Regions from separate parts of the Planococcus sp. FY231025 genome, predicted to be linked through region 1. Evidence: riboswitches for the same ligand, from Rfam matches in the RefSeq annotation. Region 1 holds a riboswitch; each other region holds the start of a gene.

Region 1 (10,179 bases):
CCGAAGCCATCAGTGTGATCAGCCTGTTGTTTTCTTCCATCACGGCAGATGCCTGCTTCAGCATATTTTTGGTGATCAGATCGCCGGATGACAAAGGAATGACCGATACTTTGTTCTCGAGATCGGTAGTGCTTGTAATGTGTTCATCTGTCACGAATTTCTTCGGAATCTTTTCTATCGTGACATCTTTCGGTGTTATGACGCTCCGCGAGGAGATATCCTGTCCGGCAGCGTAAACATCCACCATCGTGCCTAAATCATTGTTCAGTTCTTTCACTTTTTGCAGCGTCAAAAATCCGGCGGTTCCTGCCAAGATTGCAGCAAGCAGGAAAAAAATAATGGCTTTTCTCTTCGATTCGATCATTGCGGCACTCTCCCGGTTTTTTCTTCTTCAAATCCCTTGAAAACTATCGTGGAAAAACAACATGGTCCATCCCTTTTTCCGGAAGCTTTGCTGGCTTCAGCACCGACTTCCTTTAAACATGAATAAACTCTTCCTTACTTTATATCCTTACCACTTTCTCCTAAAGTTTGTCAAAATACTCCAAATAGACAAATGTCGTTTAATGGGTAAAAAGAACTTTAGGTCATTTTACCCAAAACGTTATTACTCTCCTTTTTTCATTCTATTACTCCGTTAATACAGATATTTAGTCCTACCATTCTGATACAAATCTATGGTTCCCCATTTTCAAAAATGTAAACATATTCCTTTATAATTATTTTTAACTATTTTTTCTTTTTTATTATCTTGATTTTAAGATGATTTAACTAGAGATATTTTCCTGCTTTAAAGTTCTGGAACCAATAAAAAAAGCCTATGCTATCGCACAGGCTGCAAATCGAGAATGTTATTCATTTTTTCCCGGATGTGGCCATCCCATTTTTCAAATTCGACCAGGAAACCGTCATGGCCGAATGCTGTTTCAATGAGAGCCCAGCTTGCTTTGGGCTGCTTATCGATCCATTCACTCATCCAGGGTCCGGGATATAGTAAATCATGTGTAAATGACAAGGAGTGCACCGCCACTTCCAGTCGGCTTTCTTCCACGTCATGGGTATTCATCGCCTTCAGCAATGTGACGTAGCTATTAGCATCAAAGCGCCCGGCCAGCTTTCTGCCCTGATAGGACAAATAGGACTCGACATCGAATCCTTTGCCGTTATGGCCGCGGCTGAACCGGTCATTGAAGAGCCCGCCGCTCCTGTACGTCACCATCCCCGCCATTCGAGCCGTTTCAAAACCTTTAATGAGAGAAGAATCCCTATAATTCCCGTTTTTGAATTCCGCATCGTTAACAATTGCGTGGATGCCGATCCAGTTGAACGCAATGCCGTAATCGCTGTAGGCTGGCGTCACTGCCAGCGGAAACACCGCTGAGACGAAACTGGGATATAGCCTCCCCCATTCCAGCGCTTTCATGCCTCCGAGCGAACCGCCGATGACAGCCGCGAGCCGGTCGATGCCCAGCTTCTGCAAAGCCGCATGCTCTGCCCGGACCATGTCGCGGATAGTGATTTCCGGAAAATCCGCGCGGTAGGGCTCGCCTGTTTTCGGGTTGACGGACAATGGACCGGTCGATCCGTTGCATCCTCCGAGCACATTGAAGGTGATGACTTGAAATTTCTCTGTATCCACGGCTTTGCCCGGCCCGGCCAACCCTGCCCACCACCCCGGATTCTCCGGAGTGCCGATCGAGAACTGGTCGCCTGTCAAAGCGTGGCATAGGAGAGCGACCGGAGCCCCTTCCTTGCCGCAGCGTTCATATGCGAGTTCGACACCTTCCAAGATTTCCGCCGATTCCAGCGCCAGCGAACCAATGGATACGTAAGCCATCTCATTCACCTCCTCTTATGCGTTTTCCAGAACGGCCGCTTTGATGGCCTGTTCGAGGTCGGCGATCAGGTCTTCCGGATTCTCCAGGCCGATCGACAAGCGGATCAATTCTTCCGTCACCCCTGAAGCTTTCAGTTCTTGAGCCGTCAATTGCTGGTGGGTCGTCGAAGCCGGGTGGATAATCAGCGATTTCGCATCACCGACATTCGCCACGTGGGACCATAAAGCGACACTGTCAATCACTTTCCGGCCTGCTTCACGGCCGCCCTTCACGCCGAAATTGACAATCGAACCATAGCCGTCCTTCAAATATTTTTGGGCCAATTGGTGCGACGGATGATCTTCAAAGCCGATATAGTTGACCCACTCCACTTGCGGATGATCCTTCAGGTATTGGGCGATGATGCGGGCATTGCTGTTGTGGCGCGGAATCCGCAGATGCAGCGTCTCGAGCCCCTGCAAAAAGGCATGTGCACTTTCCGCGCTGAGCGATGGTCCGAAATCACGCAGCAGCTGGACGCGGAGTTTGGTCGCAAATGCCGCTCCTGCCGCATCGATTCCATAGCGGATGCCGTGATAGCTTTCATCCGGTTCCGTGTAGTTGGGGAATCGCGGATTGTCGTAGTCGAATTTACCGCTGTCGACGACCACTCCGCCGATGGTCGTCCCGTGCCCGCCAATCCATTTCGTTGCCGAATGAATAACGACGTCCGCCCCGAACTCGATCGGGTTGCTGCCGTACGGCGAAGCGAATGTATTGTCGATCAATAATGGCAGGCCGTTTTCATGGGCAATCTCCGCCACTTTTTCAACATCAAAGACGTTCAGGCTTGGATTGCCGATGATCTCCCCGAAAATCGCTTTTGTCTTGTCTGTGATGGCGCCCCGGAAGTTTTCCGGGTCCGTGCCGTCGACAAATTTCACCGTGATGCCGTATCTCGGCAAGGTATTGGCGAACAAGCTGACTGTGCCTCCGTACAAATTGCTGTCTGCCACGATTTCGTCGCCGGCTTCCGCCAAGTTCATTACGGAGAATGCGATGGCCGCCATGCCGGAAGACAGGGCGACAGCTGCCGACCCGCCTTCAAGAAGAGCCACACGCTGTTCAAATACATCCACCGTAGGGTTCATGATGCGCGAATAGATATTTCCTGCTTCTTTCAAGCCGAACAAGTTCTGGGCATGTTCCGTATTCTTAAACACATAGGAAGTCGTTTTATGGATGGCGACCCCTCTCGCTCCGGTCACTGGGTCCGGCTGCTGTCCGCCGTGCAATAAAAGCGTTTCTGGTTTAAAATTTGTCATTTCTATTCCTCCTAAGGTTTTTTTGATGGAAACCGCGGGTTGAGGAGGGAACAGAAAAAGCCCTCTTCGGTTAAGAAGAGGGCCGTCACATACGGGTATGCCTCCTCTCATCTGCCAGATCCCGTCTTTCCGGATCTGTAGGATTTAGCACCTTTCCAAGCTGAGCTGCTTGTCGGTTGCCGGGCATCACAGGGCCTATTCCCTCCGCCTCTCTTGATAAGAGTATTCAGATTTAGTTTTCCATCATGTCCTGAAGTATATAAAATGGATGTGGGATTTGTCAAGCGGATAATTCTAAAAATTTTGAAACCTGCGCTCTTTTCAAACGTTAAATCTATAAGAGAAGGAGTGGAAAAGATGTTTTCATGGATAGTTATTGCTCTCATCATCGGTTATATTGTCGGCTGCATGCATGGTTCACTGGTCGCGCAGCTATTGACAGGCGTCAACATCAAAAAAGAAGGCGTCAAAAATTCAGGCGCTTCAAATGCAGCCATCGTGCTCGGCTGGAAATACGGAGCGCTGGTCGCTTTCCTGGATATTCTCAAAGGCGCAGCTGCCGTGTGGGTGTTCCGCTGGGCGCTGAATGCTTCTTCACTTTCAGAAGAAACCGTCTGGGCCCTGCTGTTCGTCGTCGGTGCCGGCGTCGTCATTGGACACAACTTCCCTTTCTATATGAGGTTCAACGGCGGAAAAGGAACAGCGGCCGTCATCGGCGTCATGGTGGCGCTCGACTGGAAGCTTGGCTTGGCCGGCCTGCTGCTTCTTGTCGGAGCAGCACTCGCCACCAATTACCTGGTCGCGGGCGTCTTGGTCCTGTATGCCACGTTCTTCGCCATTGCCTGGTGGCCCGCTGAAGGCGGACTGCCTTTGTTCATTGCGGCTGCGCTGTTCGCGATGGCTGTATTCAAGCACACGGAAAACATTTCCCGCATCGCAAACGGCACTGAAAATAAGGTTTCTTCCGTATTCCGGAAAAAGGCTGAAGGATCTTCCTGAAATTTTTTTAAAAGAAAAGGTTGACTTTTTCAACAATCCCCCATAAAGTAGTCCTTACAAATCAAATACGTACATCACTTTCTTATCCAGAGAAACCGAGGGACAGGCCCTATGACGTTTCGGCAGCGGATTCGCATCATGCGAAAACTGTGCTAACTCCTGCAAACGCATTTTTGCGTTTGGAAGATGAGAATGAGATGGTTTCATGCCGAAGCCTTCTTTTTTCTTGTGGATAAGAAAAAAGGGGGCTTTTTTTCGTTCAATTTCGGATAAAAAGCCCTCTGCGAAAAGATTTGCATTACTGGAACAGCTTGAGGAGGCTTACACTATGATTCAATTCGAGGAGGTAACAAAAACCTACCAGTCCGGCAAACAGTCGATCCACGCGCTGAACGGCATCGACCTGACTGTTGAAACTGGTGAAATATACGGCGTCATCGGCTTCAGCGGCGCCGGCAAAAGCTCGCTGATCCGGACAGTCAACCTGCTGGAGCGGCCAAGCAGCGGCCGCGTGCTGATTGACGGAAAAGACATCTCAACCTTGTCCGCAAAAGACATCCGCCAGACGCGGAAAGACATCGGAATGATCTTCCAGCACTTCAACTTGCTGAATTCCAAAACCGTTTTCCACAATGTCGCCATGCCGCTCATCCTTGCCAAAACGCCGAAAAACAAGATCAAGGAACAGGTGAAGGACCTGCTGGATTTTGTCGGTCTGGGCGATCAGGCAGAGAAATATCCCGACCAGCTTTCCGGCGGCCAGAAACAGCGCATTGGCATCGCCCGGGCGCTTGCCACCAATCCATCGGTTCTATTATGCGATGAAGCCACTTCGGCGCTGGATCCGCAGACCACCCAATCCATCCTGGAACTGCTGCGCCGCATCAATCGCGAATACAACATCACGATCCTGCTGATCACTCATGAAATGGGCGTCATCCGTGAAATCTGCGACAAAGTGGCAGTGCTTGAAGCAGGCAAAGTCATCGAACGGGGAACGGTGTTCGAAGTGTTCACCAATCCGCAGCACACGACGACCCAGCGGTTTGTCCGTTCCGTCATGAACGACGAACTGCCGGAATCGCTGCTGAAGCAGATCCAGGACCCGGACCGCAAGCACACCATCTACCGGATCCAGTTCACCGGCGCTTCTGTCGGACAGCCGCTCATGTCGCGGATATCCAGGGACTTCAACCTGGACCTGAATGTTTTGTTTGGCAATATCACCGAACTGCAGGGCGAACCATACGGCAATCTCATTGTCGAATTTACCGGCCCTGCCGCTGAAATCCAGCAGGCCTTAACATCCATACGCAGCAGCAATGTCAAAGTCGAGGAGGTGCGGAATTATGCTAGTTGATAACGAACAAATCCTGGAAGCCCTTTGGGAAACCATCTACATGACGGGCGCATCCTTCCTGTTCTCGCTGGTCATCGGCTTCCCGCTCGGCATTCTGCTGGTCGTTACCCGAAAAGGCCATTTATTGGCGAACGAACCGGTTTCAAAAGTACTGAATATCATCATCAATATTTTCCGGTCCGTGCCTTTCATCATTTTGATGGTCGCCATCATCCCGATCACCCGGCTGATTGTCGGCACATCCATCGGGACGGCCGCTGCCATCGTGCCGCTCGTCTTCTATGCCGGCCCTTATATCGCCCGGCTGATCGAAAACTCGCTGCTTGAAGTCGACCATGGTGTTATCGAAGCTGCCCAAGCCATGGGGGCATCGCCGTTCCAGATCATTTTCCGCTTTCTGATTCCTGAAGCGCTGAGCTCACTGGTTCTGGCCCTGACGATCGCGATCGTCGGGCTGATTGGCGCTTCTGCCATGGCAGGCGCCATCGGAGGCGGCGGACTCGGCGACTTGGCCATCACTTACGGCTATCAGCGGTTTGACACGCTTGTCATGGTCATTACCGTAGCCATCCTGGTCGTCCTTGTACAAGGCGTCCAGTCGGGCGGCAACTTGCTGTCCCGGCGGGTACGCAGAAGATAAATCCGTACTGCAAATTCAATCAAACTAATCTATTGGAGGAATACATCATGAAAAAACTTTCATCTCTTTTATTGCTGGCCATCCTGGCTTTGGTCTTAGCCGCCTGCGGAGGCGGAGACGACAGCGAAGGCGCTGACGGCAACCGCAAAATCACGCTTGGAATCAGCGGCTCGGATACAACCATCTGGGATTACATCGCGGACAAAGCCGAAAAAGAAGGCATCGACCTTGAAATCGTCACTTTCTCGGATTATGTAGCACCGAATATCGCACTTGCTGAAGGCGAACTCGATTTGAACGCTTTCCAGACCATCTCCTATTTTGATGAGTTTGTCGCCGAGCACAATATCGACATCGTTCCGATCGGCTCAACGGTCATTGCACCAATGGGCCTCTACTCCGAGAAATACGAATCCATCGAAGAACTTCCGGACGGTGCACAAATCGCGCTGCCGAACGAAGCGACAAACATGGGCCGCGGATTGCTTCTTCTCCAGGAAGCCGGTTTGATCAAATTGTCCGACGATGCAGGATTGACGGGCACTGCGGAAGATATCATTGAAAACCCGAAAAACATTGAACTTGTGCCGATGATTTCCGGCCAGACGCCGCGTGCAATGCCGGACGTTGCAGCATCCATCATCAATAACGGCATTGCGGTCGACGCCGGCCTAAATCCGACGGAAGATCCGATTGCCCGTGAAAGCGATACGGCAAAACCTTATATCAACCTGATCGCCGCCAGCGCTGAAAATGCCGACGATCCGGATTACCAGAAAATCGTAGAACTTTACCAGCAGGAAGACACAGCCGACTTTATCGTTGAGCATACGAAAGGCGCCCAGATTCCGACATTCGTTCCTGTCGAGGAGCTGGTCGACTACCAATAAACCGCAAGGAGGAATTTCAATGACATCAATCAAAGAAGCAGCCTTGACCATTTCACAGTCCATCGACGCCAAACGAAGCGAGTATATCGCAACAAGCCAGGCCATCCATGCCAAGCCGGAAATCGGCAACGAAGAGGTTTTTGCCAGCGCCACACTCGTCGAATTGCTTGAAGACGCGGGATTCGCCGTTGAGACCGGCGTCGCCGGACACGAAACAGCGTTTTATGCCAGCAAGGAAAGTTCGCTGCCGGGTCCGACAATCGCTTATCTTGCCGAATACGATGCGCTGCCGGGACTTGGCCATGCTTGCGGCCACAATATCATCGGCACGACCAGCGTCGCTGCTGCGATTGCCCTGTCTGAAACGTTCTCCACGACCGGCGGACGGGTAATCGTGCTCGGTACGCCCGCTGAAGAAGGCGGACCGAACGGCAGCGCGAAAGGAAGTTTCGTCAAGCATGGCCTGCTCGAAGGCATCGATGCCGCATTGATGATCCACCCTTCCGGCCGCTCCGCCGTCACAACTCCCTCACTGGCAGTGGATCCGCTGGAATTCCATTTCTACGGCAAGCCGGCGCATGCGGCAGGATCGCCTGAAGAAGGCATCAACGCGCTTGATGCGGTGCTTCAGCTTTTCAACAGCATCAATGCTCTCCGCCAGCAATTGCCTTCCGATGCCCGAGTTCATGGCATCATTACCCACGGTGGCGATGCACCGAACATCATCCCGGAATATGCATCGGCACGTTTCTATATCCGCGGCGATTCGTGGAAAAAAGCGTCCGACACTTCCGCTAAAATCCGCAACATCGCGGAAGGCGCTGCACTGGCGACCGGCACGACCGTGAAAATCGTCCGCTTCCAGAACGAAGTGCAGGACCTGGTGGTCACGCCGGCTCTGGATGCCATCGTCCGCAGCGAACTCGAAGCCGTCGGCGAGGAAGTGGCGGATTCGCGCAACACCGGAATCGGCTCGACGGACGCAGGCAACATCAGCTACGTGGTCCCGACCGCCCATCCATACATCAAAATCGGGCCGGACGATCTGGTAGGCCATACCGCCGAGTTCCGGGAATCCGCAAAATCCGAACGCGGCAATGAAGCCTTGATCCGCGGCGCAAAAGCGCTTGCGAACACCGGCTACCGGCTGTTGACTGAAGCGGCTTTGCTCGAAGAAGTGAAAGCGGCCCACGCACAGTCGCTGGCTGCGAAAATCTAATCTAAACGAATGAAAGGCAGCCAATTGTGGCTGCCTTTTTTGTGTGGAATCGTATTTCCGGGTTCGTTGTGCATATTTTAACTTTTGCTGAGCATATTTTAACTTTCGCTGTGCGTATTTTAACCTTCATTGAGCGTATTTCTTTCTCCATCGTCTCCTGCCCCAACTTGGCGCTGTCGAATTGCCAAAATTCCCGCTTTTCGTGCTAAAATGAAACGAATACATATTCCAGGAGGTCCATACATGATTGAAACATTGATCGAGCGCTTGGTGCGCTATGCAAAAATCGATACACAATCCGATTCTGAAAGCACTGAAACCCCTTCTACGCCCGGACAATGGGATCTTTTGAAGGAACTTGAAAAAGAAATGAATGCCATCGGGCTTGAAGACGTCGGCATGGATGCCCACGGATACCTTTTCGGCACACTGCCTGCCAATACCGATAAGCAAGTCCCGGTTGTCGGCTTCCTTGCCCACGTTGATACTGCTACAGATTTCACCGGCAAAAACGTCAACCCGCAGCGCATCGACAATTATGACGGCAATGACATTGAATTGAACGAATTGGTTTCCATGAAAACCGTTGATTTCCCGGATCTGAAAAATTACGTCGGCCACACTCTGATTACGACTGACGGCACGACATTGCTCGGCGCTGACAATAAAGCCGGCATCGCCGAAATCATGACCGCTATGGAATACCTGATGCAGCATCCCGAAATCAAGCATGGCAAGATCCGTGTAGCATTTACGCCGGATGAGGAAATCGGCCGCGGCCCGCATAAATTCGATGTAGAGCGCTTCGGTGCCGACTTTGCTTACACGATGGACGGCGGCCCGCTCGGCGAACTGCAGTATGAAAGCTTCAACGCGGCGAGCGGCAAACTGACGGTCCAAGGGACAAGCGTCCATCCCGGATCTGCAAAAGACAAAATGGTCAATGCCCAGACTGTAGCCATCCGCTTCCAGGAAGAGATGCCGAAAAATGAAGTGCCTGAACGGACCGAAGGCTATGAAGGGTTTATTCACCTCAATAGTTTCAAAGGCGATGTTGAAGGAGCGGTGCTTTCGTACATCATCCGCGATTTCGACAAAGACGCTTTCGAGTCGAAAAAGCAGCTGATGCGCGATACTGCCGCCAAACTTCAGGCACAGTACGGAGAGGATGCCGTTCAACTGGAGCTTGAAGACCAATATTACAATATGCGCGAAAAGATCGAACCGGTCATGGAAATCGTCGATGCTGCTGAAACGGCGATGAAAACACTCGGCATCCAGCCGAATATTGTGCCCGTGCGCGGCGGTACGGACGGTTCGCAATTATCGTATATGGGATTGCCGACGCCGAACATCTTTACCGGCGGCGAAAACTATCACGGCAAATACGAATTCATCTCCGTCGAAAACATGGAAAAAGCCACACAAGTCATTGTAGAAATCGTCAAATCGATGGAACAAAAATAAGCGCCCGCAGGCGCTTTAAACTGTAGACAAATTCTAATTTGAATGAATAGAGAGGCATAAGCCCGACCGGGCTGGCCACTTCGCTTTCCATGGGCTCGGCTTCAGTCTCCTCGTCACTGCGTTCCTGCGGGGCCTTCAGCTCGAGTCGCTTCGCTGCTCCCACAGGAGTCTCGTGGCCAGACCGGTCGGGAGCTTCACCTGTATCTAATAGATGAGATAAGAATACTAATCCTGCTGGGAACAAGCCGCTGGCTTCAGGATCCGCAACGGAAGGCGGCGTCTCCTGCGGGATAGCGAAGTGCCGAAATCCACTCGGACGCCAGTCCGAGTTAGTTCGGCGCGAGCCCGCGGAAAGCGTCCGCCTGAAGTGGAGGATTCAACACAGCTTCCATTAGTTTTATTCATCTAATTGAAAAATTATTCTTCTGTCTACAAGCTCTAAGAGTGCCCGCGGGCGCTTTA
Region 2 (10,179 bases), on a different contig from region 1:
ATGGCCATTGATTTCCTGGTTCAAGATCGGAAAATAGCTTTTAATCTCTTTTGATATCATTAGCGGACTTTCCTTTCGATAACCTCCGTCAATTGCTTTTTAACGCCTTCGATTGGCAGCACATTTACAACTGGTGCCAGGAAGCCGTGAATTACAAGACGTTCAGCTTCTTGTTTTGAAATGCCTCGGCTCATTAAATAGAACAATTGAAGCGGATCGACACGGCCGACCGATGCGGCGTGCCCTGCTGTTACATCATCTTCATCAATCAGAAGAATCGGATTGGCGTCTCCGCGGGCTTGCGGGCTGAGCATCAATACGCGTGATTCCTGCTCGGCATTCGCCTTGGTAGCGCCGTGCTCGATTTTTCCGATGCCGTTGAAGATTGATGATGCCGAATCTTTCATGACGCCGTGCTTCAGGATTTGGCCATCTGAGTTTTTGCCCCAGTGGATAACTTTTGTTGTGAAGTTCTGTTTTTGGGATCCGCGTCCGACCACCACTGTTTTTGTGTCGCCGACGGAATTGTCGCCGATCAAATACGTCGTGTTTTCAGAAATCGTATCGCTGTCGTTCATCATGCCCAATGCCCACTCGATGCGCGAGTCGCGCTTCGCAACGCCGCGGCGGTTGACATAAGTTGTGAAGCCTTCCGCCAATACATCGACTGCACCATAAGTGACTTGTGCGTTGTCTTCCGCAATGACTTCGGAAACGATGTTTGCCAATCCGTTGGCATGCGGCACTGTCGAAATATACGTTTCGACATATGTCACTTGGCTGCTCGTATCCGCAACCACCAGCGCATGGTTGAACAATGACGCGTCTTCGTTGTCATGGATGAAGATGACCTGGACAGGCTCTTCAACAACGACATTTTTCGGAACGTAAAGGAAAACCCCGCCGTTTAATAAAGCAGCATGCAATGCTGTCAATTTATGCTCTTCGGCTTTTACCGCATCTTTCATGAAATACTTCCCTACGATGTCCGCATGGTCGCGGATGGCAGTGAAGATATCCGTCAAGATGACGCCTTTCGCTTTCAAGTCCTCGGAAAGCGATGAGTATGCCGGTGTATTATTGTGCTGGATATACAGGTTTTTCTGTTCAAGATCCACCAGTGATTTCACTTCTTCAGGAAGCTCTCCTAATGAAGAATACGTGGAGCTTTCTGTTGAATGGACCGGAAACTCTGTAAAATTCCAGGCCGTGATTTTCGTTTTATCCGGTTTCGGCAGCGGCAATGCTTCCGCAGCTGCCAGCGCTTGGACGCGCAGGTTCGTAAACTCTTCCGGTTCTGATTTCGAAGCCGAGAAGGAGCGCACGTCCTGCTCGGTCACTTTAAGATTTGTTTCAACCGTCACGTTAGTCTCCCCTTCCAATTAAGCTTCTTGTCCTACTGTCTCGTCTTCGATGCCAAGCTCAACTTTGATCCAGTCATAGCCTTCCGCTTCCAATTTATGCGCAAGCTCTTTGCCGCCGGATTTCACGACGCGGCCTTGCATCATGACATGGACTTGGTCCGGTGTGATGTAGTTCAAGAGACGCTGGTAGTGAGTGATGATCAAGCAGCCGAAATCTTCGCCTTTCATCTGGTTGACGCCTTCTGAAACAACTTTCAATGCATCGATATCCAAACCGGAGTCGATTTCATCCAAAATGGCGAAGGTCGGTTTGATCATCATCATTTGAAGGATTTCATTGCGTTTCTTTTCCCCGCCTGAGAAACCTTCATTCAAATAGCGCTGAGCCATTTCCTGGTCCATATCAAGGACTTCCATCTTTTTATCCAATTCGCGGATAAATTTCATCAATGAAATCTCTTCGCCTTCTTCGCGGCGCGCGTTGATCGCAGAGCGCATGAAATCGGCATTGGTAACGCCGGAAATTTCGCTTGGGTATTGCATGCCCAGGAACAGGCCTGCACGGGCGCGTTCGTCAACTTCCATTTCAAGAACGTCTTCCCCGTCAAGCGTGACCGATCCTGATGTGATTTCGTATTTCGGATGACCCATGATAGCAGAAGCCAAAGTGGACTTCCCTGTACCGTTAGGCCCCATGATGGCATGGATTTCACCTGTATTAATTGTTAAGTTTACACCTTTTAAAATCTCTTTATCTTCGATTTTAACGTGTAAATCTTTAATGACCAAAGTTGACATTTAAATACCTCCAGTAAGTTAATATAGAATGGAAATCCATCCTTAATTAGTATCATTCTAATCTTACCTGAAATTAGGCATAGTAGCAAATCTTTAAATCGGATGTTCAGGATTGATAAAACCATTTTATTTACCTGTATTTCCACTGAAATCTCTTCTCAATCAGGAGGTGCGCTCTCCTTTACGTTTTTTCAATAACCTTAGGCTAAATGAGAAATCCGGCCAAAGAAAAAACCAGCACCTTAAGGCACTGGCTGGTTTTCTGCAATTTCTATTTATGAATGTCCGTGTACTTGGCGTTCGAGTCGGGCGGCTACTTGCTGCCCCTGCCGGTAATCTGCTTCCCTGCGCTGTTCCACTTGTACAATCTTGTCTGTGTCATTTGTATACTCGTCAATTCCGAATCCGTGTACATCCCTGAAGGCTTGCTCCATTTTCTCGGTACGTTCTAAGCCATGTGAATCGATAGTTGGTCATCCCTCTCTTGGTTTGTAATTTTCTATTATGTTATACCCTTTGACTCCAGATTAAAACCAAAGCTTTTATATTTTACAGAAAATAGCTCAATTGTCATGCGAATTTCCAATAAATTCAAAAACCCGGCGGAGGACCGCCGGGCTTCTGGGTTTCTTATTGGCTTACTTCGTTCTGGATGCTTGAAGGATTCAGTTCCTGCGCTTCCAACAAACCGTTGAACTTATCGTCCGCTTCCTGGAATTTCGCAGTTGCCGCTTCAAAAGAAGCTTCCTTTGTCAGTTCATCCGCTTTCATATCGTACGATTCTTTGATCAGCGCCAACGCTTCTTCAATCTCGCCTTTTTGATCTTCAAGTGTTTCAGGGATTTCAATGCCTTCTACTGCAGCAGCTGTTTTTTCTGCAGCTGTTTTAGCTGCATCTTTCATCTTCTGCAAGTCTTCGCCTTCCGGAAGGGATGCATCTGCCTGCGCCGCTTCAAAAGCGTTCAAGTCTGCGTCGTTTGCATTGATTGTATTCGGTACTGACATATAGAAGCGCATCATTTCCTGCTTCATATCAGCAGATGATCCTGCTGCTTCTTCGGTGCCAGCTGTTTCTTCTTTTGTTGTGTCTGTAGCGGTTTCTTCACTGCATGCTCCAAGAAGCAAAGCTGCTGAAAATCCGATGACCAATAATTTCTTCATGTAAAAGCCCCCTTGTGTGTATGTTCCGAAAATTATATTAACACAGCTTTAAGAGAGCGTATATACATGGCCGAATAGTCGCAATTAGAAAAACATTCCTAATACTTCCATTTCTATTCCAGCGATGAGGAGTTTTTTCCGCTCCAGAAAGACGTTTCACCCCTCTAAAACCGCCGTCCTATAGTTTCGCTGCCTGCTTCCCATTAGTAAACCGGTCGACGATCATTGCTAAAGCACCGTCTCCCGTCACATTCGTCGCTGTTCCGAAGCTGTCTTGCGCCAAGTACAAGGCAATCATCAAAGCGACCATAGTAGAGTCGAATCCGAGCATGGTTTCCAACAAACCAATTGCGGCCATAACCGCTCCGCCAGGTACACCAGGTGCTGCGATCATCGTGACGCCCAGCATCAGGATGAAGGGAAGGACACTTCCGAAAGAAGCGACATCGCCTGTCAATAGCATGACGCCGACCGCACAAGAGACGATTGTGATCGTGCTGCCCGATAGATGGATCGTTGCAAACAATGGAACCGCGAAGTCAATGACCCGTTCGTTAGCACCTGTTTTGCGGGCTTGCCGGACGGTGACTGGAATTGTCGCTGCTGAAGATTGAGTACCAAGGGCCGTGAAATATGCCGGCAGCATCGTTTTCAGCAATGAAAACGGATTGCGGCCATTGAGTGTGCCGGCTGTCGTATATTGCAGCAGCAGCATGACCCAATGCAAAATGATAATCATGACGAATACGACAGCAAAGAGTGAAAGAATCTCTGCAACCGCCCCGCCATAGGCCATGTTTCCGAAAATCCCGAAAATATGGAATGGCAGAAGAGGGATGATGACGTACGTGATTGTCTTCTCGATGATTGCCTGAAATTCATCAAAAAACGAAAACATCGTCTTGCTTCCGGTGGAAGCCATGCCGATTCCGAGCAGGAATGCCAGTATCAACGCAGACATGACGCCGAACACCGGCGGCATATCAAGCGCGATAAACGAAGTTGCGAGTGCATGTTCCGGATCATCGATTGCGCTCAACGAACCGCCTTGCATGAAATTCGGCAAAATCGTCGTTGCTGCGAAAAATGCCATCGTACCAGCGATAATAGTCGACGCATACGCGAAAAACGTTGCCAATCCAAGCAGTTTTCCCGATCCTTTGCCTAATTTGGCAATTCCCGGTGCGATAAATCCGAGAATGATCAATGGCACAATGAAATTAAGAAAGTTGCCAAAAATCGTTGTGAATGTAGCAAAACTCCGGGCCAGCCATTCCGGCGCAAACGAACCGATCAACACCCCTAAAGCGATAGCCACAATAATTCTCGGCAATAAACCAAAATTAAACTTCACTTCCATGTCCTCCCTATATGAACAAATGTATTTTATTTATTATCCAAAAGTATCACAAAGGTAAAAAAAAGTTAATAGAATCTCCAATACGCGAAATATTTTTATTATTTCAACAAAGTTAAAACTTCCCTTTCCTCTTCCCACTCCTTCAGCAAAATACAAAAGGCCCCCGAATCTGATTCAGGGGCCTTTTGTTCATTTTATTAGTCGACCGGCACTACTGAGCCGCCCCACTCTTCAAGGATGAAATCTTGGATTTCGTCAGATTTCAGCACTTCCACCAAGGCTTTGACGTTTTCGTTGTCTTCATCGCCTTTGCGGACAGCAATGATGTTGACATATGGTGAATCCGAGCTTTCAAGAGCAATGGAATCTTCAAGCGGGTTCAATCCGGCATCAATCGCGTAGTTGGAGTTGATCAACACGGCATCGCCTTCGCCTTGCTCATACATTTGCACAAGAATCGCCGCTTCGTAATCTGTTTCAAATTGCAGGTTCTTCGGATTATCTGTAATGTCGCTTACTTCGGCTGTTGTTTTTTCCACCGACTCATCCAAAGTGATCAAGCCTTGCGCTTCAAGCATGGACAAGATTCGTCCATGGTCTGCAACAGAGCTGCTCATCAGGATCGTTGCGCCTTCAGGAAGTTCTTCAAGCGACTTATATTTTTGGGAATAAACTCCGATCGGTTCAATATGGATGCCGCCGGCATTTTCAAACTCATAGCCATTCTCGGCAATTTGTGATTCTAAATAAGGGACATGCTGGAAGTAGTTGGCATCAATTTCGCCTGATTCAAGATCTTGGTTAGGGAAGATATAATCCTGGTATGTTTCAATTTCCAGTTCAATACCCTGTTCTTCCAGGATGGGCTGGGCCTGCTCCAGAATCTCCGCATGCGGTACGTTGGACGCTCCCACTTTCAATGTGCTTGACTCTTCCCCGCCGGATCCGCCGCTGCCGGATTCTTCTGCACCGCAGCCTGCCAATGCCAATGCTGCCAATAATGTTCCTGTTACAAGTTTCTTCATGTGTGTACGCTCCCTTTTCTATGGTGTTTTTTATTATGGAATTTTAGATTAACGTTTATCTGATTTCACCGTCAAACGGTCCCCGACAAACTGGATGGCAAAAACGATGACCAAAATCAGGATGGTCGCTACCAGAACAACGTCCTGGCGGCTGCGCTGGAAGCCATCAAGGAAAGCCAGCGTGCCAAGACCGCCTGCTCCGATGATGCCGGCCATCGCGGTATAGCCGACCAAGGCAATGGCCGTAACCGTAATTCCGGAAATCAACGCCGGCTTCGACTCCGGCAGCAGCACCTTGCGGATGATCGTCCATGTGCTTGCACCCATCGAACGCGCCGCTTCAATAACGCCTTTGTCGATCTCTTTCAATGCAATCAGCACCATGCGTGCATAGAACGGTGCTGCCCCGATGATCAGCGCCGGCAATGCCGCATTCGGCCCCCGGATGGTTCCGATCATGAATTTCGTAAGCGGAATCAGCAAAATGATCAAGATGATGAACGGAATCGACCGGAAAATATTGACGAATGCGCCAGTCAGCCAATTCACGATGCTGTTTGCCCATAATTGCTTAGGTGCGGTTAAAAATAGGACGATGCCCAGCACAAGGCCGATGGCGAATGTAAAGAGCGTCGACATAGCCGTCATATACAATGTTTCAAGCGTGGCTTCCCACATATCCTGCCAGTCGACGTTCGGGAATAATGACTCAATCATTTGCCATCACCTCCGTCTGGACGCCTTCCGCATTCAAGAATGCCATTGCCTCAGCAACTTCCGGCTGAGAGCCTTTTATCTGCAAAATCAATGTTCCGTATGCTCCTCGTTGTGTATGGGCGATATTCCCTTGCACAATATTGATATCGACCGGATGCTTCCGGATCAACTTGGTCAAAATCGGCTGCTCTGTCTGGTCCCCGACGAAGACCAGTTTTACCAGCACGCCTTCCGGATACAACTCGCGGAGATGCTTGATCGTCTCCTGTGAATCTTCCGTATCTGTCACTTGCGCCACAAATCGCTTGGTGATGTTTTCCCTCGGCGCCTGGAAGACGCGGAGCACATCGCCCATCTCTACGACCCGGCCGCCTTCCATGACGGCGACGCGATGGCAGATTTTCCGGATGACGTGCATTTCGTGCGTAATCAGCACAATCGTAAGTCCAAGGCGCTTGTTGATGTCCACCAGCAAGTCCAGAATCGAGTCCGTCGTCTGTGGATCGAGTGCAGACGTTGCTTCATCGCATAGCAGCACTTCCGGTTCATTGGCAAGTGCGCGCGCAATGCCGACGCGCTGCTTCTGGCCGCCTGACAGCTGGGACGGGTATGCATTCTCACGTCCACCCAAGCCTACCAGTTCCACCAGTTCTTGGACGCGCGCTGCGCGTTTCTCTTTCGGGACACCGGCGATTTCGAGCGGGAACTCGATGTTCTCTTTGACGGTGCGCGACCAAAGCAAATTGAAATGCTGGAAAATCATGCTGACTTTCTGGCGCGCCTTCCGCAGCTCACCGCTGCTGATATTCGTGATGTCCTGCCCGTTGATGACGACAGAACCTTTTGTCGGCTTTTCAAGCCCGTTCAGCAAACGGATCAATGTACTTTTTCCGGCGCCGCTATAGCCGATGATACCGAAGATCTCGCCGCCGCCGATTGACAAGTCCACGCCGTCCACTGCGGTCAGTGAACCTTTACCGGTATCGAACACTTTCGATAATTGTTTTAATTCGATCATTCCTAAACACTCCCGCCTCAAAATAAAAACCCTTCTGCGCAAATTTGAGCAGAAGGGTAACTTTAAAAGTTAAACCGATCTCTCATCTTCCAAAGCTTTCGCCTTGTGTGATTTGGCACCATTTCATTTTCATGACGGTTGCCGGGCTTCATAGGGCACTTCCCTCCACCACTCTTAATAAGAGTTGACGATATTTAATTGATTTCAGAAATTCAATTTACCACGCTTCACTTTATCCGTCAATAGATTTTAACTTTTCGTATAAATAAGGCACCGATTGGAATGCATAGATCTTTTCTTCCAGCTCTCCGTTCTTTGTGATGAGCAGGCAAGGCACGCTTTCCACTTTATAGAGTCCGGCAATTTCCTGCACATAGTTCAAGTCCGCTTTGCCCATCGGCATGTCCGGCAGGAGCTCTTCAACCACATCGAGCATTTTGGAAGCGACTTTGCATGTGCCGCACATCGGCGTATACAAATAAAACGCGGCGACCGTGTTCGTGTTTTTTTCTTTCAGCCATTCTTTATGAGTCCATTCTTCCATTTCGTTTCATCCCTCAGCTAATAACTTATTGACTTGAACGTTTGCTGAAATCAGAACATCGATCAAGTTGCGGATCGGCGTGGCCGCCACTTCCTTGAAGCTCGGGCTGATGTAAAAGTGCCGGGCTTCGGGAAATTCGCGCTTCACCAATTTCCGCAATTTCTCTCCTGATTTGTCCGCATCGACCAGGATGATGATGTCCAGGCCTTCATATGGCAGCAGCAGTTCTTCAAGCCTCGATGCACTTACTGTACCATTTGTGCAAAGAATCGTCACGGGTTCTGCAATGAGCGGCGCGATCCGCGTCTTATCGCTGATCCCTTCCACCACGATTACTTTTTCCATAAGCCAACACCTCACTAGATCGGTATGAAAGAAAATCTGTATAAAAAAAGCGCCAAAAGGAGGCGCTTTGAGATTACTCGTTGATCATTTCTTTATATTGCTCAGCTGTCATCAACTCGCCTACTTCAGCTTCGCTAGGAGATTCGATTACCACCATCCACGCATTTTCGTAAGGAGATTCGTTGACAAATTCAGGGCTGTCTTCCAGCTCAGAGTTCACTTCAACCACTTTGCCGCTAATCGGCGCGTAAAGTTCCGATACGGTTTTTACAGATTCAACGCTTCCGAAAGGCTGGTCTTTTTTCAGTTCGTCCCCAACTTGCGGCAATTCAACGAAAACGATATCGCCCAATTCGGCCTGTGCAAAATCAGTGATGCCAATGCGTGCTGTACCGCCTTCTACTTTTACCCATTCATGCTCTTTTGAATAACGAAGTTCTTGTGGTGTGCTCATCGAAAACCCTCCAAATTATGTAGTTTGCTCCCCTTTAGTTTGACATAAACATATGGGAAACACAAGAAATGTATGGCTCTACTTCCAGGTATTTTCATAGACGTCTTCCTTGAAACCAAGCGTCGTTTTCTCCCCGTCCCATGCAAGCGGCCGCTTGATGAGCATCCCGTCGCCAGCCAGCAATTCCAGCTGTTCGTCCTCGCCCATTTCCGGCAGTTTTTCCTTCAGCCCAAGCTCACGGTACTTCATGCCGCTCGTATTGAAGAACTTCTTCAGTTCAATGCCGCTGGCTTTGTAGATCTTGCGGAGCTCTTCCTTGGACGGCGGCGCTTCAGCAATATTGATCTCGCGGTACTCGGCACCGTGTTCATCAAGCCATTTCTTTCCGTTGCGGCACGTTGTGCATTTCGGATAAGCATAATATGTAATCACAATAAAACCTCCTTTTCTTCAAGCTTACCAAAATCCAGCTAGCCGGTCGAACGAAGAAAAATGTTCATTTATTTTAGGTGCCTGTGTTTATTGTGATGGAGTTTTCTAATTCTATAAAAGATTAACGTTTTTATTCTCTATGAGCGGTTTTAAGGCTCTATGAGCACATTCCGTACTTCTATGAGCACATAACTGGAAAATGCCTGTTCATGCCTTACTACTCTCCATCTGCCATAGAAATTGAACAAAGAAAAAACGCAGCCTGAGCTGCGTTTTAAAAAATTCTTACACGACGTATTTTTCAACTTCGATCAATTTAACTGCCGCTTCGCGTTTTTTCGCGATGACGTTATAAGGAGTCGAGCGCGTCAATTTGCGTAATGCTGACAGCATCATGCGCTGGTTGTCGCCTTCGATAGCTGCAAGCAAAGTTTCTTTTGCGTCTTTTTCGATTTTGTCGAATGCTTCCTGGCAATAGATCTGCGTGTACAGCAATTTCTGTTTCGCTTTTTCTTCGCCAGAAGCCGCGATCGCTTTTTCTGTACGCAAGACTGCTGATTCCATTGCAAAGACGTTGCTGACGATGTCCGCGATGTTCACAAGCACTTCCTGCTCCTGCTCAAGTTTTGCTCCGTAGGTCTGTGCCGCAAGGCCAGCCGCTAAAAGCGCGATCTTCTTCGCGTTCCGCACCAAGTATTTCTCCTGTGCCAATGCTTCTGTGCCGATTTCTTCCGGCATCATCATCAAAAGCTCTTCCTGGAGTTTTTGTGCATGCTCGAACAATGGGAGTTCGCCTTTCATCGCTTTGCGGATCAAAGTGCCTGGTACAAGCAGGCGGTTGATTTCATTCGTTCCTTCAAAGATCCGGTTGATGCGTGAATCGCGGTAAGCTTTCTCAATTTCATATTCAGCCATAAAGCCGTAGCCGCCGTGTAATTGAACGCCTTCATCGACGATATAA
Region 3 (10,179 bases), on a different contig from region 1:
ACATCCAGAAAGTCCGCCAGCAAATCGGCATGGTGTTTCAGCATTTCCATTTGTTTCCGCATTTGACGGTGCTGGAGAACCTGACTTATGCGCCGATGAAAGTCAAAGGGGAAAAAAAGGCGCTGGCGGAAGAAAAAGCGCGCACGCTCTTGAAGCGCGTCGGTTTGTCGGAAAAAGAAAACGCATATCCGAGCAGCCTGTCCGGCGGACAAAAGCAGCGCGTAGCAATTGCGCGTGCGCTGGCAATGGAACCCGATCTGATGCTGTTTGATGAACCGACATCCGCACTTGATCCAGAAATGGTCAAAGAAGTGCTCGATGTCATGAAAGACCTTGCGAAAAGCGGGATGACCATGGCGGTCGTAACGCATGAAATGGGCTTCGCCCGTGAAGTGGCGGACCGTGTCCTGTTTCTCGACCACGGCGTATTGGTCGAAGAGGGCCAGCCGGCCGAGTTCTTCAGCAGCCCGCGCACCGAACGTGCACGCGATTTCCTTGAAAAAGTCCTGTAACCTCAAAAACCTGTACAGAATGCTTTTCTGTACAGGTTTTTGTTTGCCCCAACGTTCAAAGGATGCTCATATCTCGCTCCTCCCGCTCCCCTGCTCCGTGCTATAATCATCGGTGACGCAAAAAATAGAGGTGGGCTTGAAAATGGTGAGAAAAATTATCCTGTTGCTGTTCGTGGTGTTTTTCATGGCGCTGGTCCTGTTCACAGGCATGATGTTCATTACAAACGAAACGGAAGTTTATTCAAATGAAGAAATCACGCTATTTGCTGAAAAACCGGCGTTCTTCACGTTGTCTGATCCATCGGTTAGAGAAGAAGGCGCAGATGTGATACGAAAGCGCGGCTTGTCATTGTTCGGCATTCCGCTTGGAAGCTACACGCTGACTGAGCGGACATTGGACAACGGTGTATCTATTATTTTCGAGCATGTTGAAAATACGAGCTGGATGCCATTCGTTTTGTCGCTCCAGACAGAAGGCATCGATGACGCCGCTGTTAAGACGTGGAATCCGGCACCGGTTTCCCGGGAAGCGGATCCCGGATTCGGCAGCGATCCGACATCCAACCCGTACGGCACTGTTCCTGCAGACGAGGGTGAAATCCTTCAGGGCAACGTCTACGTCTCCCGCGGCCTGACACTTGGCAATGGCGAAGAAGTCAACGAACTGCGCCACGAAGTTTCCGAGTTCACTGCAGAAGAAGGACGCATCGAGAAAAGTTTTTGGGTATCGCCGAAATACCAGGCAGACACTTGGCTGATGATGTCGCCTGAACCGTTCTTTGCCGCTGAGTCCGAAGAGGACGCCTGGATCAATCATGCACTGGAGAATCGCCAGGAACAATTGAACTGGCTGACGCCGGAAGGGCCGCTCGTTAAAATCCCATTGACAGACGACCTTCGGACAGAACTCGCATACGAGGTCGTTGAAGAACGCACCAATGATTCCGTCTCTGCAGAATGGAACGAATCAGCGCCTTCGGTCTTTTTCGAGACGATGATCCTGAACGCCGAAATCAATCAAACCCGGTAAAACTTGCCCATCATTAATTGATGGGCTTTTTTGTAACTTTCTTTCTCCCCTATCCGTCTTATCGAATAATTGGGAGGGATTGGCATGGGAAAAGTTTGGCTACTGACAATATTTATCTGGGCCACCAGCTTCGCAGCTGCATTTGCTGCCATGGATCCGGAGGAAATCAAAGAAATCAAACAGGCGGCACCTCTTCATCTGCGCGGAGAAGTGAGTGAGGATGCTTTCATAAAAGAAATCGATTTTCCGGGTCAGGAGCGCGTCATGTCAATAAAAGTTGCGGAAGTGCTGAAAGGGTCCGAACTGGTACACCCCGGCGAAACGATCGATGTCTTCTACACCTATATCCCCCACTGGCTCGAAGTGGAAGGCGGCGCGAAAATGGATATCGCTGTTTCAGATAAGATTGAAATTTGGCTTGTGTCAGAAGAGAGCACTTGGAAGCCGGCTGCTTCCGGTGACACCGTCACGCACTTGTTCAAAAGCGAAGAACGCCCTGAGCATATGGTTCAGCCGTTCACGGACGTTGCATCGGGATTTATCGACGAAATTCCGCTTCTCGTATACGTCATACTCTCGCTTGCCGCCACTCTAGGCCTTGTCTCATTCCTATCCGCCAGATTGGCCACCCATTTACGGTGAAAGGCGGAGTCCCTTCGCTTCCTAAAAGAAAGAATATTCAGTATAATAAAAGAAGATAGACAGAGCCATTCTTATTCGGCAGCTGCCCATTCTGTAAAAGGAGGTTGTTTCGCCATGGTACGCAAACAAGTGGACCCAGTGGAAATTGACCGGCAGTTCGATGAGGATTACTCAGCAGCGTTGAATATGATTGGTGAAGGTGCACCTGATTATGCAGCTGCCCAGGATGACTCTGTCCCAGAAGAAATGAAGCGTGAAGAAAGAAAAGCCCAGGATCTTCATTAAGCTTCATCACTCTCTTTGCGGACCAACCTTTTCATTTAAAAATCCCTTAAGAGCTCCATGCTCTTAAGGGATTTTTTTTATTCCATCATTTCTGCGACAATTTCATAAGAACGCAGCCGGTCTTCCTGATGGAAAATCTGCGAGTTGACGATGACTTCATCGGCCCGGGTTTTATTGATGAACGCCTGGAGTTTGTCGCGAACAACATCCGGGGTTCCGACAATCATCGATTCAGTATCCAATTTCTCCCGGAAAATAGCGATTTCCCGATCCGTCCACACATCCTCCAGCTTGTCGATCGGCGGCTGGAATGTCGTCGGCATGCCGCGCATCAGCGCAAACATCTGCTGCTGGCTGGAAGTGGCGAGCCATTCCGCACGCTCTTGCGTATCGGCAGCGATGACGTTCACGCCAACCATGGCATACGGAGCGTCCAATGCTGCAGAAGGCTTGAAATTCTGGTGGTATAATTGCAGCGCCTGCATCGTGAAGTCTGGCGCAAAGTGGCTGGCAAAAGAGAACGGCAGCCCTTTCAGCGCCGCAAGCTGGGCACTGAACCCGCTTGAGCCAAGAAGCCAAAGCGGCACATTCAGCCCAGTTCCAGGATATGCCTGCACACGCCCTTTCGGATGATCGGAAAAGAAGTTTTCCAGCTCCTCCACCAATTGCGGAAATTCATCCCCGCTGCTGTGCAGTGTGCGGCGGAGCGCATATGCCGTTGCCTGGTCGCTTCCCGGCGCACGTCCAAGCCCCAGGTCGATCCGTCCGGGATAAAGCGCTTCTAGCGTCCCAAACTGTTCGGCAATAACAAGCGGCGCATGGTTCGGCAGCATCACTCCGCCTGAGCCGACACGGATCCGCTCCGTTGAACCGGCGATATGGCCGATCAATACCGACGTTGCGGAACTGCCGATGCCGGGCATATTGTGGTGTTCTGCAAGCCAAAACCGGTTGAATCCTAATTTCTCTACGTGCTGCGCCAGTTCAGCGCTGTTCTTGAACGCCTGCCCCGGGCCGCTTCCTGCATTGATCGGTGCCAAGTCCAGCACCGACAGCGGGACATTGTTGAATTTTTTCGATTCCAAATAAATCACTCCTCATATTTACCATTGTAGCGATTTCTTCCACGCCCTTCACTTTTCCGGCTCACGGCATAGAAAAACCGGCTCTTTTCAGAGCCGGCTCAGACTGTAGAAAAAGTCTAATTTGATTGAACAGAGATGTATAAGCCCGACCGGGCTGGCCACTTCGCTTTCCGTGGGCTCGGCTTCAGTCTCCTCGTCACTGAAAAACCATGCTCCTGCATCGCTGCGCTAGCTTCGTCGCAAAGACTTGGCAGGCCAAGTCTTTCCTGCGGGGCCTTCAGCTCGAGTCGCTTCGCTGCTCCCACAGGAGTCTCCGTGGCCAGCCCGGTCGGGAGCGTCACCTGTATCAAAAAAAGGATTAAGACGCTTATTCTGCTTTGTGTATCTAGTTACAAGCCGCTGACTTTAGGATCCGCAACGGAAGGCGGCAAGGGCAAACATTGTGCTCCTGCAGTGCTTCGCACTTCGTCGCAAAGCCAATGACCGAACTCTCTTCGGTCATTGGCTTTCCTGCGGGATAGCGAAGTGCCGAAATCCACTCGGACGCCAGTCAATGCTTGACCGAAGCTTGCGAGGGCAAGCATTTGCGACGAGCTTGCGCAGGAGCACAGGTTCTTAGTTAGTTCGGCGCGAGCCCGCGGAAAGCGTCCGCCTGAAGTGGCGGATCCGGGATAGCTTCTCCTAAATGACTCTCATTCTTGAAGAGGAATAAATATTCTTTTGTATACAAGCTGAATCGGCTCTTTTCAGAGCCGGCTTCCGCTTTTTTCGTTGAGCACTTCGAGGAGTGTCGAGGCGAAGCGCATCACGGTATTGGATTCAAGGTCATGCAGCCGTTTGGCATGCGCCGGTTTGATTCCGGTCACAATGCACTCGACGCCCATGACCTTCAGCGATTGCATCAAGCCGTTCCAGAGCTTCAGCCCTTCTTCTTCGATCTGGTCCACCGCGGTAAAGTCGATGATGGCCGTTTCGACGTGCGAGTCGTGGATGTTTTTCAGGACATTGTCGCCGACCGCTTCCATTTTCACTGCCGTCAAGTCGCCGAAAAGCGGGATGAGCATCTGGTCGAGGTCCAGACGGATGCTCGGTGCAGAAAGCATTCGGACTCGCTGGAGCAGCTGCATGGAAAGCTCCTTTTCCTGAAACAGATCATAGTCGGTCTCGCGCAGCCGTTCCTGCAGGCGCCGCAATTGCTGCGAGATGCGCTCGATATTGTCCTCTTTGGAGATAACAACAACCGTCCAGCTTTCGTCGCTTTGCCATTTTCCATGAAGGTCGGCCAATAGGAGACCGCCGCTTGCAGAGACCACATTCATTTCAAACCGTACCGGACCTGTTTCCGGCATCAGCAATTTCTCCACTTTCTTCAAGCTGCCTTCATCAATCAAGTCCTTGAATGAAGCCGTTGGCCCGAAAAATTTTTCCGCTTCTTGAGAGATCCCCAACACTTTCAGTTCCTTCGATAATTTGAATGCCGGGAGCGGCAAGCCTTCAAACTGATATTCCGTATCCATCTTGCAGTTCCTCTCCCATCGTCAGCCATCGCTCTAATTGTTCAAGATCCTCCAAGACGATCGCGCCTTCATTGCGGAGCGCCTCCGGATTCGCTTTTGAAACTGCCCGTCCTCCCAAAAAGACAATCGGCTTCGGATCCAGTTCCAGAAATTCTTTGATATAGGTCTTGATCAACGGCAGGCGGTAGACTAGCGCCGCTGAAAGCGCTATTGCATCGGGCTCCCAGCGTTTTGCGGCATCCAACGCATGGTCAAGCGGCAAGTTCGGGCCAAGGTATTTCACCGACCAGCCGTTCTCACGGAACCGGCTCGATACCATTTTCAATCCGATGTAATGGTCTTCGCCTTCCGGGCCAAGGACCATCACTTTGCGTTCCGTGCCATCCCCCTGCTGTTTCCGGTTTTCGACAGCGGAAACAACAAAATCACAGACGGCAGTGGCCAAGTGTTCATCCGCTACCCCGATCTCATTGTTTTCCCACAATTCGCCGATATGGTACATTGCCGGCGTCAGCAATCGCGCAAAAAGTTCGTGCTGCGTATACTCCTCCAGAAATCTGCGAACTTGCACAAGGGCTTCCGCATCATTTCCATCCAGGAACAATTCCGCGAGTTGTATCGGTTGAATCATTCTTCAACCTCCTTCAAGTCATCTTTCCGACAACATTTTATTCGCTTGCTTCAGGCACGAAAGCATGAATTCCTCTTCTGCCTTTTCTGCCTTTCCGGGCAGTATATCCATCAGGCGTTCAAAATTATCGATGATCAATCCGGTCTCGACATTGCGGCTGTTCAACACGCCTTCCAGCCAAACGCTGTAATCGAGAAAGATTTTAGAGTCCTGCAGCTCATACGCCGTCTCCAAATGGTCCAAGTGATGCCGGTTGTCTTCCTCCGTACGCAGGAATCCGCGTTCCCCGAACCGGTCCCATAACGAGGGATAAGCTTCATAAATGCTGGTCGCCGTTGCCGAAGCAATGCGGCCTTTGGTTTCTGTGTTCATTCAGCAACCACCTCGTACTGCCGCACTTTCGGTACAATGCCTGCAAGCTGCTGGTCCGGGTAATGCTTTTCCAGTTCATGGATTTCCTTGAACTCATTGCTCTTGACCCATTTCATATAGGCTTCTTTTGAATGCCATTCCAGGTGTACCGTCAGCTCATTCGGCTTTTTGGTATTTTGGATCAAACGGAATGAATGGAAACCATCCGCTTTGTCGACACGCCGCGAGCGGTTTTTATAGATGGCGATCAAGTCGTCCGTCTTTTCTTCCGGCACCGTTACAGTGGAAGTTACAATATACATCAAAAAGCCCCTTTTCGCTAAATTCTAGTGTTTATTATAACCTTTCGATTTTCGAATTAAAAGCGTTGTCCTTTGCGCCGTAAGATTTCAATACTACTTGGATACAGAAGGAGCGCTTGTCTTTTTTAAAGCCGGCAACCCTCATCAGCGAAAATCCGCCGGCAGGGGCACCGGTTTATCCTATACCCGCTTGAACGCGTAAGGAATCCTCCTGCCGCCAGCAAACGCCCTTATTGAGTGAAAATTAATAAAAATCCGGTTTCCCCCTTGTCTTTTCCATCCAATTGGATTAAAGTAATCTGTATTATATAAATTCAATTGCATATTTTATTTCTTATCTAGAGAGACGGAGGGATTTGGCCCTGTGAAGTCTCAGCAACCAGCCTGCAAAGGCCAAGGTGCTAATTCCAATAGGCGCATGCCTAGAAGATGAGAAGAACGTGTTCCTATACAGGGGCTTTCTTCTTTTTCTGAAGAAAGCCCCTGTTTTTTTTTTGAAAGGATGAGCGAAATGGCAAAGAGAAGTTTAGAAACCCGATTGGTTCAATTAGGCACCCGCAGCGATGAAAAAACCGGCGCAGTCAGCACTCCGATTTACTTATCGACTGCATACGAACATGAAGGCCTCGGTAAATCCACCGGCTACGACTATACCCGCACGAAAAACCCGACGCGTACGGTTCTCGAAGAAGGCTTTGCGGCGCTGGAAGGCGCAGATGCCGGGTATGCCTGCAGTTCCGGCATGGCTGCCATCCAATTGGTGCTGTCCCTGTTCCGCCCGGGAGATGAACTGGTGGTGCCTGAGGACATTTACGGCGGCACCTACCGCCTGTTGAACCATTACTCAGATGTCTTCGGCATCCACACGCACTATTCGGACTTCAACGATGGCGAAAAGACGGAAGCATTGATCAATGAAAACACCCGCGCCTTCTTCATCGAAACGCCGACCAATCCCTTGATGCAGGAAATCGACCTGGAGCGCTATGCCGCTTTGGCTAAAAAATACAATTTGCTGCTGATTGCCGACAACACATTCCTAACGCCTTATCTTCAACAGCCGATTTCACTCGGTGCAGATATTGTTGTGCACAGCGCCACGAAATATATCGGCGGCCATAACGATGTACTCGCCGGACTGGTTGCCGCGAAAGGAGATGCGCTGTGCGAACGGTTAGCCGTCCTTCACAATTCGGCAGGCGCAGTGCTGTCGCCGTTTGATTCATGGCTGTTGATCCGCGGGTTGAAGACATTGCCGCTCCGCATGAAACAACACGAAAAGAACGCCAAGGAAATGGCGGAATTCCTGCAATCCCATCCGGCCGTATCGGACGTTCTATATCCCGGGAAAGGAGGCATGCTGTCATTCCGGCTGAATCAAGCGGAATGGGTCGCCTCGTTCCTCGAAAGCCTGGAATTGATCACGTTCGCCGAAAGCCTGGGCGGCGTTGAAAGTTTCATCACCTACCCGGCTACCCAGACACACGCTGAAATCCCTTATGAAGAGCGGACAAGCCGCGGCATCTGCGACAGGCTGCTCCGGTTCTCAGTAGGCATCGAAGAAGCTGAAGACCTGGCGGCGGACCTCGCCGAAGCATTGAAAACATTCGACAAGGAGGGCGTACGCCTATGACGACAAACCGTCTGGAAACCCAATTGATCCACGCAGCGGGCACCGATGAGAAAACAGGCGCAGTGAATGTCCCGATTTTCTTATCATCGACATACCACCAAGCGGATTTTGAAGAGTTCGGTCTGTTCGATTACAGCCGCTCCGGCAACCCGACACGCCAAAAGCTTGAAGAAACCATTGCCAAACTGGAGAACGGCACACGCGGTTTTGCGTTCGCTTCCGGCATGGCCGCCATCTCTTCGGCATTCATGCTATTGTCTGCCGGGGACCACGTCCTCGTTTCTGAAGATGTCTACGGCGGGACTTTCCGCTTTGTCACCGAGGTGCTGCCGCGGTTCGGAATCAGCTATTCGTTTGTCGACATGACCGACTTGAGTGAAATGGCCGCCGCTTTCCAGGAGAACAGCAAAGTGGTCTATATCGAAACGCCATCTAACCCGGTGATGAAAATCACCGATATTGAAATTGCCGCAAAACTGGCCAAAGCGAATGATTGTCTGACGTTCGTCGACAACACGTTCATGACGCCGCTTTATCAGAACCCTTTGGATCTGGGCGCAGACCTTGTGCTCCACAGTGCAACGAAATTCCTGTCCGGGCACAGCGATATCATTGCCGGGCTTGCTGTCACCAAAGATCCGGAACTCGGCAGCCGCCTCGGATTTATCCAAAATACGTTCGGATCGGTGCTAGGCGCACAGGATTCCTATACATTGATCCAAGGCATCAAAACTCTGGGCTCAAGGCTGAAACAGTCATCGGCTTCCGCCCGCATCATCGCCGATTACCTGCATACCCATCCAGCTATCGAGGAAGTTTATTATCCCGGCTTCCGTTTCCATCCCGGGAATCCGATCCACGAACGCCAAGCAACCGGTGCCGGTGCCGTGCTTTCCTTCCGCCTTGCGGACAAAGCCGCTGCCAAGACCTTTGTGGAAAGTCTGCAGATTCCGATTTTCGCCGTCAGCCTCGGTGCTGTTGAAACGATCCTTTCCTATCCTGCCACAATGTCCCACGCCTCCATGCCGAAAGAGGAGCGCGAAAAACGCGGCATTACGGACGGCGTTCTGCGCCTATCCGTCGGGCTTGAACACGCGGACGATCTGCTTGAAGACCTGGAGCAGGCATTGCAGAAAGTACGGCGTGCCCACCCTGCCGAATTGGTGAAATAAACCCTTGAGAGCCGGATGCCTGTTCTGTGCATCCGGCTTTCATTTTTTTAGTTTTTCGGCGATTCTTGAAGGTTATCGGCGATCCTGGGGATTTATCGGCGATTCTGGGGATTTATCGGCGATTCTGGGGTTTTATCGGCGATTCTGGGGATTTATCGGCGATTCTAGGGATTTATCGGCGATTCCCAATTTACACAAAAAAAAGCCGTCCAGTGCGTTAACACTGACGGCTTTCTTCTATTATATATATTAGCTGCGTCTGTCAGTTGCTCCGATTGGGACGTTTAGGTCCACCGCTTCTTTTAGCGCGGACGGATGACGCGCCACTTCTGTTTCAATTGCCGCTTTTGCCACCGCTGCAGCCACAGCCGATGCAACCCGTTGGTCAAATGGGGCCGGAATGACGTAATCGTCATGAAGTTCGCTAACTTCAATCAGGCCGGCAATCGCTTCGACTGCCGCGATTTTCATGGCGTCATTGATTTCGGAAGCCCGCACATCAAGTGCTCCGCGGAAGATGCCTGGAAAAGCCAGTACGTTGTTCACCTGGTTGGGGAAATCTGAACGCCCGGTTCCGACAATCCGTGCTCCTGCATTTTTCGCCAGATGCGGCAGGATTTCTGGATTCGGGTTCGCCATGGCGAAGATGATGGCGTCACGGTTCATCGACGCGACCATGTCTTCTGTCAAGGCGCCGGCAGCGGATACGCCGATAAAAACATCCGCCCCTTGGATCACTTCAGCGAGCCCGCCAGTTTCCTTTGCGTAATTGGTCATTTCGGAAACTTCTTGTTTATAGGGGTTCATTCCATTTGTCCGCCCTTTATAGATTGCCCCTTTGGTATCGCACATGATCAAATGGCTGAAGCCGAATTTGCTCAAGAGCTTTACGACCGCAATTCCGGCAGCACCGGCTCCATTGACTACCACTTTGACGTCCTCGACACCTTTGCCGACGAGTTTCAGCGAATTGATCAGCCCGGCAAGCGTAACAATCG

Evidence for each region. A riboswitch is a leader RNA that binds a small molecule or an ion and turns the genes downstream of it on or off. The one in region 1 is predicted to bind S-adenosylmethionine.
Region 2: linked by a shared signal. The riboswitch ahead of ACTL32_RS15330 (methionine ABC transporter ATP-binding protein) and the one ahead of ACTL32_RS16310 (O-acetylhomoserine aminocarboxypropyltransferase/cysteine synthase family protein) in region 1 are both predicted to bind S-adenosylmethionine.
Region 3: linked by a shared signal. The riboswitch ahead of ACTL32_RS02000 (methionine biosynthesis PLP-dependent protein) and the one ahead of ACTL32_RS16310 (O-acetylhomoserine aminocarboxypropyltransferase/cysteine synthase family protein) in region 1 are both predicted to bind S-adenosylmethionine.

What each region holds. Positions count from the first base shown of each region.
Region 1 is NZ_JBQJJG010000011.1:24,173-34,351, forward strand. It holds gene cpaB (Flp pilus assembly protein CpaB) at 1-364, opposite strand, end outside; gene metX (homoserine O-acetyltransferase MetX) at 824-1,837, opposite strand; gene ACTL32_RS16310 (O-acetylhomoserine aminocarboxypropyltransferase/cysteine synthase family protein) at 1,853-3,142, opposite strand; SAM riboswitch class I at 3,247-3,365, opposite strand; gene ACTL32_RS16315 (glycerol-3-phosphate acyltransferase) at 3,500-4,141, shown strand; SAM riboswitch class I at 4,221-4,334, shown strand; gene ACTL32_RS16320 (methionine ABC transporter ATP-binding protein) at 4,470-5,501, shown strand; gene ACTL32_RS16325 (methionine ABC transporter permease) at 5,491-6,141, shown strand; gene ACTL32_RS16330 (MetQ/NlpA family ABC transporter substrate-binding protein) at 6,189-7,031, shown strand; gene ACTL32_RS16335 (M20 family metallopeptidase) at 7,051-8,250, shown strand; gene pepT (peptidase T) at 8,494-9,717, shown strand.
Region 2 is NZ_JBQJJG010000010.1:3,588-13,766, forward strand. It holds gene ACTL32_RS15290 (cysteine desulfurase) at 1-60, opposite strand, end outside; gene sufD (Fe-S cluster assembly protein SufD) at 60-1,364, opposite strand; gene sufC (Fe-S cluster assembly ATPase SufC) at 1,383-2,162, opposite strand; gene ACTL32_RS15305 (hypothetical protein) at 2,438-2,596, opposite strand; gene ACTL32_RS15310 (hypothetical protein) at 2,793-3,323, opposite strand; gene ACTL32_RS15315 (dicarboxylate/amino acid:cation symporter) at 3,502-4,677, opposite strand; gene ACTL32_RS15320 (MetQ/NlpA family ABC transporter substrate-binding protein) at 4,881-5,708, opposite strand; gene ACTL32_RS15325 (methionine ABC transporter permease) at 5,757-6,425, opposite strand; gene ACTL32_RS15330 (methionine ABC transporter ATP-binding protein) at 6,418-7,443, opposite strand; SAM riboswitch class I at 7,523-7,627, opposite strand; gene ACTL32_RS15335 (thioredoxin family protein) at 7,676-7,987, opposite strand; gene ACTL32_RS15340 (toprim domain-containing protein) at 7,994-8,332, opposite strand; gene gcvH (glycine cleavage system protein GcvH) at 8,406-8,786, opposite strand; gene ACTL32_RS15350 (arsenate reductase family protein) at 8,865-9,218, opposite strand; gene ACTL32_RS15355 (acyl-CoA dehydrogenase family protein) at 9,504-10,179, opposite strand, start outside.
Region 3 is NZ_JBQJJG010000001.1:446,755-456,933, reverse strand. It holds gene ACTL32_RS02045 (amino acid ABC transporter ATP-binding protein) at 1-512, shown strand, start outside; gene ACTL32_RS02040 (hypothetical protein) at 655-1,542, shown strand; gene ACTL32_RS02035 (hypothetical protein) at 1,627-2,184, shown strand; gene ACTL32_RS02030 (hypothetical protein) at 2,299-2,469, shown strand; gene ACTL32_RS02025 (LLM class flavin-dependent oxidoreductase) at 2,547-3,554, opposite strand; gene ACTL32_RS02020 (STAS domain-containing protein) at 4,301-5,071, opposite strand; gene ACTL32_RS02015 (cobalamin B12-binding domain-containing protein) at 5,049-5,702, opposite strand; gene ACTL32_RS02010 (hypothetical protein) at 5,721-6,074, opposite strand; gene ACTL32_RS02005 (antibiotic biosynthesis monooxygenase family protein) at 6,071-6,376, opposite strand; SAM riboswitch class I at 6,708-6,812, shown strand; gene ACTL32_RS02000 (methionine biosynthesis PLP-dependent protein) at 6,888-8,009, shown strand; gene metC (cystathionine beta-lyase) at 8,006-9,181, shown strand; gene ACTL32_RS01990 (NAD(P)-dependent malic enzyme) at 9,431-10,179, opposite strand, start outside.